Regions from separate parts of the Paenibacillus apii genome, predicted to be linked through region 2. Evidence: riboswitches for the same ligand, from Rfam matches in the RefSeq annotation. Region 2 holds a riboswitch; each other region holds the start of a gene.
What was found. A riboswitch is a leader RNA that binds a small molecule or an ion and turns the genes downstream of it on or off. The one in region 2 is predicted to bind thiamine pyrophosphate.
Positions count from the first base shown of each region.

Region 1 (4,506 bases), on a different contig from region 2:
CATGAAAAGCGGTTTACTCCTGAAGCATTCCTTATTAAACTATTGAAGTAGTTTTCATATAAAAGGAAGTGTAGGCAATGTCCAATCATTTAAAGGCCGATTGCGCACAATGCTTCGGTTTATGCTGCGCAGCTTTGCCTTACGCCAAATCTGCCGATTTTGCAGCAGATAAAGCCGGAGGCATCCCCTGCCCCAACCTGCAGGCCGACTACCGCTGCGGGATCCATAATGATCTCAGAGCAAAAGGCTATAAGGGCTGTACCGTCTATGAATGCTTTGGCGCGGGGCAGAAAGTATCCCAAATTACTTATAAAGGAAAGGATTGGCGAAAAAATCCGGGTTCGGCCCAGGAAATGTTCGAGGTCTTTCCGATTATGCAGCAGCTGCATGAGATGCTGTGCTATTTGAATGAAGCATTGGAGAGGCAAGAGACCGGACCGATAAATACCAATTTGCGGGCAGCTCTGGAATCAACCGAGAATCTCACGAAGCTTGATCCAGTTTCGATTATCAAGCTGGACGTCCCCGCCCATCGGGCGGTCGTCAACGATCTCCTGCTCCAGACAAGTGAACGGGTGCGGGCCAATGTTCCGCCGCGGCATCATAATCACCAGAAAGCAAAACCCAAAATGAGCAAGAGAAACGACTATATCGGGGCCAATTTGCGGGAAGCCGATCTTAGGGGCGCCAACTTGAGAGGCGCACTGCTGATCGCGGCCGACCTCCGAAAGGTCGACATGCGACAGGCCGACCTGATCGGCGCCGATTTCAGGGATGCTGACTTAAGGGGAGCCGATCTCACGGGGAGTATTTTTCTTACGCAAGCACAAATCAACTCGGCTAAGGGCGATATTCATACGAAGCTGCCACCCTCGTTGACGATTCCCGGCCATTGGATGACCTAATGCCTGGAACGGCCCTTGTACTGTACCCTTGTGTTGTAAGCTTGCTTGGACCCAAACGATTCATTGAGGGACCTCAAGGGATATGGTATAGTTAGAATCAATAATAACCGAATACAAGACCGCAATTTCACTAGGGGAGTCACTAGACTGAGACGGAGCCGCGAGCTTCGGACCCTTGGAACCTGATCTGGATCATACCAGCGGAGGGAAGTGGAACCTGAGCTTTTACTTGACTGAAGCCGGACAGCTTGTGCTGATGTTCGGCGGATTTCTAAAGGCCCGTTCATTTCTCTAATGGAAATGGACGGGTCTTTGTTCATTTAAAGGAGGGTTGACCCGCTATCGAAGAACTTTTATCTCTTAAACGCCTTTCTTTTTCCTTTCCGCAGCAGAAGCCCGTATTTTCGGATCTGTCATTGACAGTCCACAAGGGCGAATTCGTCAGCATCGTCGGCGCCAGCGGCTGCGGCAAGAGCACGCTGCTGAAAGTGATAGCCGGACTGCTGAAGCAGTCTGCGGGAGACATCCGGCTTCGCGGCACCGACTCCGGCTCAGGCGCCAACCGGCTTGGCCATATCGCCTACATGCCTCAGCAGGATCTTCTTCTGCCCTGGCGGACCGTGCTAAACAACTGCCTGCTGCCGCTTGAGATTAAAGGCCAGGCCGCCAGCGGAACCAAGGCCAAGGCGCGTGACATGCTGAAGCGTGTCGGGCTCGCCGGATATGAGCTTGCTTATCCGCATGAGCTGTCCGGCGGGATGCGGCAGCGGGCCGCCTTTGTCCGCACGCTGATGAACGGTGGCGAATTGATGCTGCTCGATGAACCATTCGGCGCGCTCGACGCGATGACCAAGCGGGACATACACCGTTGGCTGCTGGAGCTATGGGGGAACCTTAAGCGGACGGTGATGTTCATCACGCATGATCTGGAGGAAGCGGTTCTGCTCAGCGACCGCATCTTTCTGATGCCTGCCGGAAGCGGCGGCGCCCTTCAGGAGATGAACGTCGGGCTTCCAAGGCCCCGCAGCATGCAAATGAACTTTGAACCCGGCTTTGTATCCTTACGGGCCGAGCTGGAGCGGAGGCTGTATGAAACGCGCGCCGTTTAAGGAAGGGATTCACCGCTCAGGCGCCTTCCCTCTCCTGTCGCTGTTGATTCTCGCCTTATGGGAAGCCGCAGTGCGCACGGAACTTGTTCCGTCCTTTATCCTTCCCGCTCCTTCCTCGATCTGGACGGCGCTCGTCCGAAACGCAGGGCTGCTACTGGGCACTCATCTGCCAGCCACCCTGGAGGAAGTCGCTATCGGCTGCCTGATGTCGGTGGCAGGCGGCATTTTGCTTGGAACCGGCATGCATCTGTCCCGGACGCTGGAGAAGGCGCTCTATCCATTGATTATCGTAAGCCAGACGATTCCATTGATTGCACTCTCCCCCATTTTTATTATGTGGTTCGGATATTCCCTGTGGAGCAAGGTTGCCGTCGTCTTCCTGACAGCGTTCTTTCCGGTGGTCGTCGGCGTCTACGACGGTCTGGGCAAAAGCCGCGGCGCCTACCAAGAGCTGCTGCTGACGATGGGCGCAAGCCGCAGGCAACTGCTGCTTAAGATCGGCGTTCCGCTGGCTCTCCCCTCCTTTTTCTCGGGGCTGAAGCTGACCGCAGTGTACTGCGTGATCGGCGCAACTATAGGCGAATGGCTCGGTGGGACTCGCGGTCTCGGTTATTACAGCCGCCGGATGGCCGGAAGCCTGCACAGCGCCGAAATGTTTGCCGCGATTGCCCTGCTCTCGGCGCTCGGCATCGCCCTTTTCCTCGCCGTCCGGCTGCTAGAACATCAGATTCTTAAGAAAAGAGGTACATATTGATGAAATTTTTTACCCGTAGTAAAGCTATGCTGCTGTCTGCCCTAACGATGCTGCTTGTGACAACCGCTTGTGGAGGCTCTTCGCCTTCAGGCGATGCGGCGGCTTCCTCCGCGCCCTCACAAGCCCCCATTGCATCGGCCAGCCCGGCCGAACCTGCTCACAAGCTGACGCTTATGCTCGACTGGTATCCGAACGCCGTGCATTCTTTTTTGTATACCGCCCAGGAACAGGGGTATTTCGCCAAGCAGGGGCTTGATGTAGAGATTCAAATGCCGGCCGACACGAATGACGCGCTGAAGCTCGTCGCCGCCGGCAAGGTTGATCTGGCGCTGAGCTACCAGCCGCAAGTGCTGATGGCCCGGGGGGAGAAGATTCCCGTCAAAACGCTGGCCTCCATTGTCCGTCATCCGCTGACCCACCTGATGGTGCCTGTGGACAGCTCCGTACATAGCCCTAAGGATTTGGCAGGCAAAAATGTCGGCTATTCCTCCATCCCGCTCTATGAGGCGATAGTCAAAACGATGGTCAAGACCGATGGCGGAGATCCGGACAAAGTGAATTTTGTGGATGTGGGCTACGATTTGATCCCGGCCATTTCCACCGGACAGACCGACGCCATTATGGGAGCATTCATCAACCACGAGCAGCTTATTTTGCAAAAAGAAGGCCATCCCGTCAATTCCATCGACCCGGCGAAATATGGCGTACCCGACTATTCCGAGCTGGTGCTGGTCGCAAGCGACGAAGGAGTCGGCACCCGTAAGGACGATTTCAGCAAATTTTTGGCAGCGATGCGGGAAGGCCAGGCGTATGTAAAAGAGCATCCTGACGAAGCGCTGGCGATCCTGCTGAAGCATGAAGACACGACCGCCCCGCTTGACAAGGACATTGAAACGCAAAGCCTGAAGGTACTGCTTCCGCTTATGGACGCTGGCGATAAGCCTTTCGGCTATCAGGACCCCGCCTCATGGGATAAGGTGCGTCAGTGGCTTTCGGATAACGGACTGCTGCCTGCGGGTATTCAGGCCGGAGACGCTTTTGTAAATTTATAAGGTTTATACTTTTTTTAGGGAGGAATTAAAATGTCATTTATTACGAAGCTTCGGGACAACAATCCGCTCATCCACAACATTACCAACATCGTCGTCACCAACTTTACTGCGAACGGTCTGCTCGCGCTGGGCGCTTCGCCGTTTATGGCGGATTCGCATGAAGAGGTGGCGGATGTCGCTGCGATGTCCGGCGCCGTACTGATCAACATCGGCACGCTTAACGATCACTCCATCAAGGCCATGCTGATTGCCGGACAGTCGGCCAACAAGCACGGTGTGCCGGTCGTTCTTGATCCGGTGGGCGCCGGTGCGACGGCCTTTCGGACAGAAGTCACCCATCGCCTCGTTTCGGAAATGAAAATTACCGCGCTGCGGGGCAATGTGGCTGAGGTTGCCAACGTGATCGGGGAGAAATGGTCCATCAAGGGCGTGGACGCCGGAGCAGGCGACGGCGATCATGCCGCCGTCGCTGTGAAAGCGGCGAAGAAGCTCGGATGCATCGTCATTGTAACCGGAAAAGAGGACATTATCACCGATGGCGAGAAGACGTATATCGCGGCCAACGGCGACCCCATTCTGACCAAAGTGACCGGAACAGGATGTCTGCTCAGCTCCGTCGTTGCCGCTTTCCTAGCGATCGCTGGGGACGCTCCGCTGGAAGCGGCGGCCGAAGCCCTCTCCTTCTA
Region 1 is NZ_JAAKGU010000005.1:90,179-94,684, forward strand. It holds gene G5B47_RS12575 (pentapeptide repeat-containing protein) at 78-905, shown strand; TPP riboswitch at 1,028-1,131, shown strand; gene G5B47_RS12580 (ABC transporter ATP-binding protein) at 1,322-2,014, shown strand; gene G5B47_RS12585 (ABC transporter permease) at 1,995-2,768, shown strand; gene G5B47_RS12590 (ABC transporter substrate-binding protein) at 2,768-3,820, shown strand; gene thiM (hydroxyethylthiazole kinase) at 3,851-4,506, shown strand, end outside.
Region 1: it holds a riboswitch for thiamine pyrophosphate, as region 2 does, so the genes downstream of both, G5B47_RS12580 (ABC transporter ATP-binding protein) here and G5B47_RS22070 (ABC transporter substrate-binding protein) in region 2, are expected to answer to the same signal.

Region 2 (4,506 bases):
GCGGCGCGCTGCTGCATGCCGCCGGACAGCATATGCGGATACGCCTTCTCGAATCCGCCAAGGCCAACCTTCGCGAGCCAGCGCCGGGCCTCCTCGCGGGCTTCGCCCCGCGCCGCGCCCTTCAGCTCGCGGGCAAGAATCACGTTTTCCTCGATGCTGCGCCAAGGAAACAGCGCCGGCTGCTGCGGCATGTAGCTTACGCTGCCGCGCTGCCCGGTAACGGGAGCGCCGTTAATACGGACGGCGCCCGCATCCGGCTTGACCAGCCCGCCGATGATGTGGAATAGCGTGCTCTTGCCGCAGCCCGACGGCCCGATAATGGACACGAACTCCTGCCGCTTCACCGTCAGCGACACCTCCTCCAGCACCTTGATGCTTTCTCTGCGCCGGGCGAATGATTTGGAAATGCCGGAGACCTCCAGCGCGGGAGCTTCGGTACCCGGGCCCGGTGATGGCGCGCCGGAAACAGGGGGATGTCCGCCTCCAGGGGACGGCCCTTCCTCCCAGTTTCCCTCTGAAGACGAAATGATCTTACGCGTCAACTTCAGCAGCCTCCTTCTATACCTCTTTTCCATGCAGCTTTTCTACACACGTTCTATGCGACCCTGTCTAGGCATCCCGCCGAGGCTTCCAGCGGACGAGCCATCTCTCCAGCAGGACAACGGCGGCGAACAGCAGCAGGCTCAGCAGCACGCTTAGAATAATGGCGACGAACATCCGGTCCGTGCGGTACGCCGATTTCTGGATCTGCATATAGTAGCCGAGCCCCTGATTCCCGCCGATTAGCTCCGCGACCACAGCGCCCGTTACGGCGTAGGCGGCGGATATTTTGATGCCGGAGAACAGCGAGGGCAGCGCATGGGGCAGCTCCAGCTTGGTGAAGATATGCCGCCTCGCGGCGCCCGCCATCTTCATGAATTGAAGCATCATGCGGTCGGTCTGGGCCAGCCCGCTCAGGCCCGCGACCGCCACGGGGAAGAAGCACACCAGAACGATGAGAATAATCTTAGGCAGCTGCCCGAAGCCGAACCAGATGACCAGCAGCGGACCCAGCGCGATCACCGGCACGTTCTGGCTCAGGATCAGCAGCGGGTACAGCGCGCGGGCCGTCCAAGGCACAATATGCAGCAGCACGGCGCAGATCAGCCCCGCCGCTACCCCGAGCGGAAAGCCGATCAGCGTGAGCCGCAGCGTCGCAAGCGTATGCCCTTTAAGGGAAGAAGCGCTGGCCATGCCTTCCCGCCAAATGTCGGAGGGAGCGGGCAGCATCCATTTTTCCACATGGAACCAGGAGACCGACACCTGCCAGACCGCCAAAAACAAGAGGACCGCCACAAAGGGCGGCCAGATTTGTCTCCAACGGGAGCTCACGGGCGGTATTTCTCCGTCAGCTTGTCCATGCTGATTCCGCCCGGGTTATGGGCGATCTTCACTTGCGAGATCACGCTGGGGCAGCCTGCTTCGATCAGCGCCTCCTGCATCTCCCGGACAATTTCGAGCAGGTCGGCGAGCTCGCCTTCCATCGTCGTCTCCAGTGCGTTCACCTGATGCTTCACACCGGAGCGCTGAATGACCTCAATCGCCTTGTCCACATAAGGAATTACATCCTCGCCTCCCGGCGTCTTCGGAATTACCTGAATGCTCAGCAGCGTGCTTGCCATTGCCTATCATCCTTTCATGACGTTGATATTTTCATGACCTTAATACTTTCATACCGTTAATGGTGAACCCCGTGAATCAAGATTTTAACTCTATTAAGCTTACTGCCCGTCCGGCAAAAAATCGTTCGTGAACGCCTTGTCGGCCTCAAGCGGCTTCTCCAGCAGCTTCAGCCCGTACATCCAATCGGCGTAATCTTTCCATACAGAGGCTTTCTGCTCGCCCCACCGGGCAGCATCGTCCTTGTATTTCGGGCTGAGCCATTCCTGGCTGGCCTGAACAAGCTTAGGGTCCAGATCGGGAACCGCCTTGATCAGAATATCGGCAGCCTCTTTCGGATGGTCGATTGCGTATTGATACCCCTTGGATGTCGCCTTCAAAAAGGCTTTAACCACCTCGGGATTCTCGGCGATTTCTTTCTCGCTTGTCGTCAGCACCGGCGTGTAGTAATCGAGCTGTGGCGCGTAATCCTTCAAATAGAGCATATCGAGCGGCTCACCGCGCAGCTTCGCCTCAATACCGGTCCAGGCGTAGAAGATCCAGGCAAAGTCAATGTCGCGCTTAACGGCCGTAAAATAATCGGCCTCGCCGATCGTGACCTGCTTGACCTTCTTCACATCGCCGCCAACCGGGTCCATAATCGCCTTCATGGAAGCTTCTTCGACCGGCGATCCCCAGCCGCCGTAGGTTTTGCCTTCAAAATTCTTCGGCGACTTGATGCCCCGGTCAACCGGAGCCGCAAAGCCCGACGTGTTATGCTGGATAATCGCCGCGATAGATACGAGCGGAACGCCCTGAATGCGGGCCAGCGTCAGACTGTCCTGCGCGCCGACGCCAAAGGCGGCTTCTCCCGAGGTGACCATCGTATCCGCGCCCGCCGCTCCCGGCTGCACAATCTCAACGTCAAGGCCTTCTTCCGCGTAGTAGCCGAGCTCTTTGGCAACATACAGCCCGGTGTGGTTCGTGTTCGGCGTCCAGTCGAGCGCGACCTTTACCGGCGTCGCCGCTTTGGGCGAGCTTTCGGCGGAAGCCGATGCCTCCGGCGATGCAGAAGCAGGGGTTCCCTGAGCGCCGCCGGCGTTTCCTCCCGAATTATTGCCGCCGCAGCCTGCTGCCGTCAGGATGAGCAAGCTGGCCAGGGACAGTGTTAACCATTTTTTGACTCCCATTATATCGTCTCTCCTTTGTATTGCCATCCCGGGCGGCGAAGCCCGAAGCGGCGGGTATTCCCGTCTTCATGATAACTGATCCGCAAATTGCGGGACCGGCCGGCGGACCCGGAAATTTGCGTTCTCTCCTTGGTGCCAAGAAACAAAGCCAAAAAAGCGTCCCTGAATATTCGGGACGCTGCGGAGTGCATAACGGCGGCGGTCTATCGGGACCACACGCTTTTGGACTTTCCTACGCTGGCATTATCCAGATCAGGTATAAGGGTCAGTATCTTGCGGGATACACTCTCAGCCGGCCGTAATTCCAGCACCCCAAGGCGGTATGAAGTTTGCGGGTATTTCTTACTGCTTACGGTGTAATTATAGACGCAAGGTTCCGGGATTGTCCAGCCTGACGGCTATTCTAGCTTCTTCCGGCGGCGGCTTTTGATCCCGCTCCGCAGCTCGCGCAGCGTCAGAACGCCGCTGACGATGATGCCGCAGAAGGTCAAGAGCAGTGCGATGTATTCGAATACGGAATACTGAAGCATTTTGCCCCAGTCGATGTTTCCCTTTAAGTCCTCGATGACCTGATTCATCCCGTAAATGCCGCTAACGACCGTGAATACCGTCAGAATCATCAGCAGGTTGTCGCGGCGCTTGGCCTGGAACGTCTCCTGATACTGGAACAGATCGGCCAGCGTCTGCTTCACTTCCTCGAACAGTGCGTCATTGCCGTACACTTTGCGCAGCTGAAAGAAGATTTCACGGCCCTGCGTCTGTGAGATCAGCTCAAGGAAATAAAATTTGGCGGAGAACTTGTTAATATAGTAGATCAAATCCTCGATTTCCTCGTAATCATGCTCGATCCGCAGCCGCGAGTGCACATTGGACAGCTTCAGCAGCACGATCTTGTGAAAAAGGCTAAGCAGCAGGCCGTAATAATATTCGCCATACATTTGATTGGCCAGCTTCACTGCGGTTTCGGAATCACTGCGGCTCAGGCAGCAGAAGGTCTGTTCGTTCGTCATGTAGTAGGTATCCGGACCCCAGCGTCCGTACCGGTGCTTCCGGCAGTATTCCCCGATATATTCTTCGCTGCTCGCGCTCGTATAGGGCCGTCCGTCCGCTTTCATCCCGTCAAGCTGGGAAGCCCGGTAGCATGTTTCGCGGCTGATGTTCTCCCCTTCCTCGAATCCGTAAAAGGCCTGAACCATCATCCGCTCATCCACGAAAAAAGGCAGCGTCTCGAAGTAAGCCCCGTCCAGCTCCGACTGGTCGAGGAACTCTCCCAGACCGTTCACCAGATTTTTGAAGATAAAATCCTCCATTTGGTTAAACATCCGTTCTCCGCAGAAGATGCGGGATGCCTCGTCCGCTTCCTTTACATTTTCCAGCGAGCGGAACCGGTCGGCGAACTCCAGAGCGAAGCTGAGCGGAAACCTCTTGTCGTCGATCATCGTCCGTATGGTCAGAAAGCCGAGCTGGAACGGACAAATGAACACATCCGTCGAGAGCACCTGGAAGGGTACCGAGCCCTGCGGCATTTCCATCCGGCAGCTCAGGCCATTCACCCGGGAAAAGCGGCGGAATGAATCTTTGTCCTCCCGGTACGGAAACAGCACATGCGCGGCGAACGGCATATAGGAACGCTCCATGCTCTCGTGCGAGACACAGTAGCCATCTCCGTAATAATCGT
Region 2 is NZ_JAAKGU010000013.1:134,949-139,454, forward strand. It holds gene G5B47_RS22055 (ABC transporter ATP-binding protein) at 1-422, opposite strand, end outside; gene G5B47_RS22060 (ABC transporter permease) at 610-1,371, opposite strand; gene G5B47_RS22065 (thiamine-binding protein) at 1,368-1,661, opposite strand; gene G5B47_RS22070 (ABC transporter substrate-binding protein) at 1,761-2,828, opposite strand; TPP riboswitch at 3,041-3,153, opposite strand; gene G5B47_RS22075 (hypothetical protein) at 3,227-4,506, opposite strand, start outside.

Region 3 (4,506 bases), on a different contig from region 2:
AAAGCATCCTGCATAATTATTTCATCCTCCCATTCCTGATAATAGAGCGGTCAGCCAAAATAGCGGTGATAAAGCGAACGGGCTTCGGCGGGATCTCCCGTTCCGTGAACAAGCACCCTTCCGTCGGGAAAGACCGCCAGACGGTGCTTCTCCAGCGTCAGTGAAAGCATATACGGATTGCGCTCGGCCCGGCCGTAAGCGGAAAGCCGCCGCTCCCACTCCTCCAAATCCAGTCTCGCCGGACTTGGCGGGCGAATCTGCACCGTATCCCGCCCGCAGAGCACGGTCGTTCTGGAATGGCTGCCCGGCGACAAATACGGATACGTCCGCTTGTCGCCGCAGGACGGACAATCGGCCCGCTTCAGCCTTGCCGTATCCACAGACGAGTGGCGGTTCGCCCAGAGGTCGAAGGAGACCAGCGTTCCGCGGAGTGCACCGCTGTTCCCCGACAGCCATTTCAGCGCCTCGGCCGTCTGATAGGCGGCGGTCATCTGTACGGCAGGACCGATAATACCCGCCGTGTCGCAGGTATCCCCTCCGGCCGGAAGCCCGTCCAGCAGACAGTGCAGGCAGGCGCTCTGCCCGGGGACAATGGTCATGGAAATCCCGTAGCTGCCGGTGCAGGCGCCGTAGATCCAGGGAATGCCGTCCCTTGCGGCAATATCATTGACAATCATCCTCACCTCGAAATTGTCCGCCGCATCGAGTATAAGGTCTACATCCCCCGTGTAGAGGCCGATCTCCTCCGCTGTAATATCCGCTACTATTCCTTCGACCTTTACGGAGGAGTTGACGCTGCGCAGCCTGCGTGCCGCCGCCACCGCTTTGGGCATCCGCTCCGCCGCATCCTGCTCGCTGTACAGATTTTGCCGCTGCAGGTTGCTCCACTCCACATAATCCCGGTCCACAAGCGTCACCTTACCGACGCCCGAGCGCACCATCGTCTCCGCGCATGCAGAGCCAAGCGCCCCGGCGCCAATGATGAGCACCTTCGCCCGGGCAAGCTTTCGCTGGCCCTCGATTCCGATTCCATAAAAGCGTTCCTGCCTGCTGTATCTGTCCTCTCCGGCGGAAATCACCTCATCCTCAGCCTCCTCCCACAAAATGCACCAGCTCGACACGGTCCCCGTCGGCCAGCGTGACCTGCCCGTAATCGTCCTTGCCCACGATGATCCCATTCAGTTCCACGATCATCCGTCGTTCCTTCCATTCGGGACGGCTCAGCAAATCCGCAAGCGTCCCGCATGCTTCGTCAAGCCTGGTCTCACTGCCGTTGATATACAGCATCATGGCCTTCACCTCCTTTCAAGCCGGGCCGCCTGGACCGCGGCGCGGTAAGCCATTGCCGCCGCGGCCGGATCGGCGGCGCCGCAGATGCCCGAGAGCACGGCAATGCCCGCCGCGCCGGTTGAGAGAACTTGCCCTGCATTTCCCGGCTCAATGCCGCCGATCGCGATGACCGGAACCGGGCAGGCCCGGACGGTTTCCGCGAGTCGGTCCAGGCCCCGGCCGGGTAAGCCCGGCTTGCTGGCCGAGGCGTACACATGCCCGTAGAGGCAGTAGTCCGCCCCTTCGCCCGCGGAGGCAGCCGCCTCTGCTGGAGAATGGACGGAGCGGCCGATGCGCAGCCCCGGGGCATGCGGACGGGCGGCTGCAGGAGGAAGGCTGTGCCCCGCAAGCTGGACGCCGCCGGCTCCCGCAGCCAGCGCGACATCCAGCCGGTCGTTCACGACGATTTTGGCAAGCGGCACTCCGCGCCGTGTCATCTCCTTCACAGCTTGGTACAGCTCATTCGCTGTACATGCTTTCTCTCGCAAATGGATGTAATCGACCCATGAATGGACCGTTTCCGCAATCAGCAGAAACTTGTCCAGCCGCGTCCCGCCGCCGGAAATAAGATGAATCTCGGGATCACTGTCTTTAATGCCCGCAGCCGTGGAACGCCGGTTAAGGGGATCTAGTGCCGCATGCACAGCCATCCTCTCCTTCCAAATTTCATTAATCGCGCCAAAAAAGCCGCCCTCCGAAGGAAGGCGGCCGAAAACTGCGGATTGGTTCGAACCTCAGATGAGGCCCGGATGCAGCTATTCACTCTCCACTTCCCTACGCTGGTACAATCCAGATCAGGTTCAAAGGGTCCGAACAATCACGTTCGTCTCAGCCATGCGGCACCCCTAGTGTCAATCGCTATACGGTTATGAATCTTCTACAGCATAGCATATTCTTCCTTCTCATCATACCCCTTCCGTGAAAAAAACCCCCGGCCGCACTAGCGAACCGGAGGCTTTGTACCCTACCGCCGACGCGGTTGATTTCACGGCGTGAACGGTTAGCCGTTCACGATTTCGCCGCCATTGACGTGCATAACCTGGCCGGTCACATACGTCGAATCATCGGAGGCCAGATAGACATAGGCCGGCGCCAGCTCTTCCGGCTGTCCCGGACGCTTCATCGGCTGGGTGGAGCCGAACTCGCTGACCTTTTTCTCGTCAAAGGTGGACGGAATGAGCGGTGTCCAGATCGGACCCGGCGCGACGGCATTGACGCGAATGCCTTTGTCGGCCAGATTCATGGCAAGCGAGCGAGTGAAGGCAAGGATGGCGCCTTTAGTTGACGAATAGTCCAGCAGTTGAGGGTTTCCTCTGTATGCCGTAATCGATGTCGTATTGACTATGGTGGAGCCTTCTTTCAAATGAGGCATCGCCGCTTTCGTCAAATAGAACATCGAGAAAATATTCGTGCGGAACGTCCGCTCCAACTGCTCGGAAGTAATATCCTCGATCTTTTCCTGCGGATGCTGCTCCGCGGCATTGTTGATGAGGATGTCCAGCTTGCCAAGACCCTCCACCGATTTGTTCATGAGATCCTGGCAGAAGGCTTCAACGCCAATATCGCCGGATATGAGAATGCATTTGCGCCCTTCCTGCTCGACTTGCCGCTTCGTCTCCTCGGCATCAGTGTGCTCATTCAGATAGGAAATGACCACATCGGCCCCCTCCTTGGCAAAAGCCACGGCAACCGCGCGGCCGATCCCGCTGTCACCGCCTGTAATGAGCGCCGCTTTGCCAAGCAGCTTGCCGGCCGCTTTATATGCCGCCGGCTCATATTTAGGCCGCGGCGTCATTTCCGATTCCAGGCCGGGTTGACGGTCCTGATGCTGCGGTGGCAGCGTCTTCTGGGTTTGCTGACTGCTATTGGACATCTTTCATTCTCCTTTCGAAAGTTTGCAAAAGCTCAGACTTTCCTTAGGATGTCTTTGGGATGTGCAATTATGCGTTCCCTTTACGATATTTAAATTAACCATTTGCCGGAGGCTCAAACAGGCCTGCCCCAGCCCAGCCGAAGACCAGCTCATTTGGAAGCTTGTCCATTACGCTAGACAGGAACCTAAGAGCGCCGTCCCCCAAAGCGCAAAAAAACCGCCCCGTAAGGAAGCGGCAATACGTTACGGCTGTACGCGCGGCTTAAATAATCTCGTCAAAAGCCATAAAGAACAGTATAACCAGCAAGCATACCGCCAGCAGTGCGCTCAACGTGCGGATTTTGCCGGTTTCGATGGATACATTTCGGCCCTGCTTCATGCCTGAGGCGGCCAACCGAAGCGGTTTGCTCATAATGCCGCCCAGGGCGAACATCGCGAGCAGCAGCAGCGTTACGATAATCATCCACGGAACCGAAACATCTGCTTTGGTCATCAGATAGCCTCCTGTTAGCAGTTGGACAACAAGGCCGTATTGGGCGAAACGGTTAAATCCGGTAATGGCGCTAAGCGCCCCCTCTTTGGCCGCGGGAGAAAGCTTCTCCAGCCGGCCTAGGATGAAAGGCAGCACCAGGTAGAATCCCAACGCCAGCATGCCGATCATATGTAAGAACATTAAAACATCCCAATCCATATCAGATCCCTCCCGATAAGTCTATGATATAAGTTACATTCGTAAATATTATAACCAATTGCCACCGCTTCTCAAAAGAAAATCCCCATTTTATCGAAATAAAATGGGGATGCCGTTCATATTTTTGTCAATTCGTCACACATTGACTACAGGCGCTACATTTTTTACACGTTTGATGGCCAATGTGATCGTCCTCACTACATGTGTTTGATTACTTCATCAGCGAACTCAGAACACTTAAGTTCGGTTGCTCCTTCCATCAGACGAGCGAAATCGTAAGTAACGGTTTTGTTGTTGATTGCGGTACTCATACCTTTGTAGATCAGATCGGCGGCTTCCTGCCAGCCCAAATGCTCAAGCATCATTACCCCGGACAGAACGACGGAACCCGGATTCACGACATCCTTATCCGCGTATTTCGGCGCCGTACCATGCGTCGCTTCAAAAATGGCATGTCCGGTCACGTAGTTGATGTTCGCTCCCGGAGCAATGCCGATGCCGCCGATTTGCGCAGCCAGGGCGTCGGACAGATAGTCGCCGTTAAGGTTCAGCGTGGCAATAACGTCAAAATCCGTCGGACGCGTCAGCACCTGCTGCAGCGCGATGTCGGCAA
Region 3 is NZ_JAAKGU010000004.1:337,771-342,276, reverse strand. It holds gene G5B47_RS11795 (thiazole synthase) at 1-14, opposite strand, end outside; gene G5B47_RS11790 (ThiF family adenylyltransferase) at 51-1,079, opposite strand; gene thiS (sulfur carrier protein ThiS) at 1,087-1,290, opposite strand; gene G5B47_RS11780 (thiamine phosphate synthase) at 1,296-1,979, opposite strand; TPP riboswitch at 2,084-2,186, opposite strand; gene G5B47_RS11775 (SDR family oxidoreductase) at 2,330-3,202, opposite strand; gene G5B47_RS11770 (hypothetical protein) at 3,465-3,893, opposite strand; gene icd (NADP-dependent isocitrate dehydrogenase) at 4,091-4,506, opposite strand, start outside.
Region 3: it holds a riboswitch for thiamine pyrophosphate, as region 2 does, so the genes downstream of both, G5B47_RS11780 (thiamine phosphate synthase) here and G5B47_RS22070 (ABC transporter substrate-binding protein) in region 2, are expected to answer to the same signal.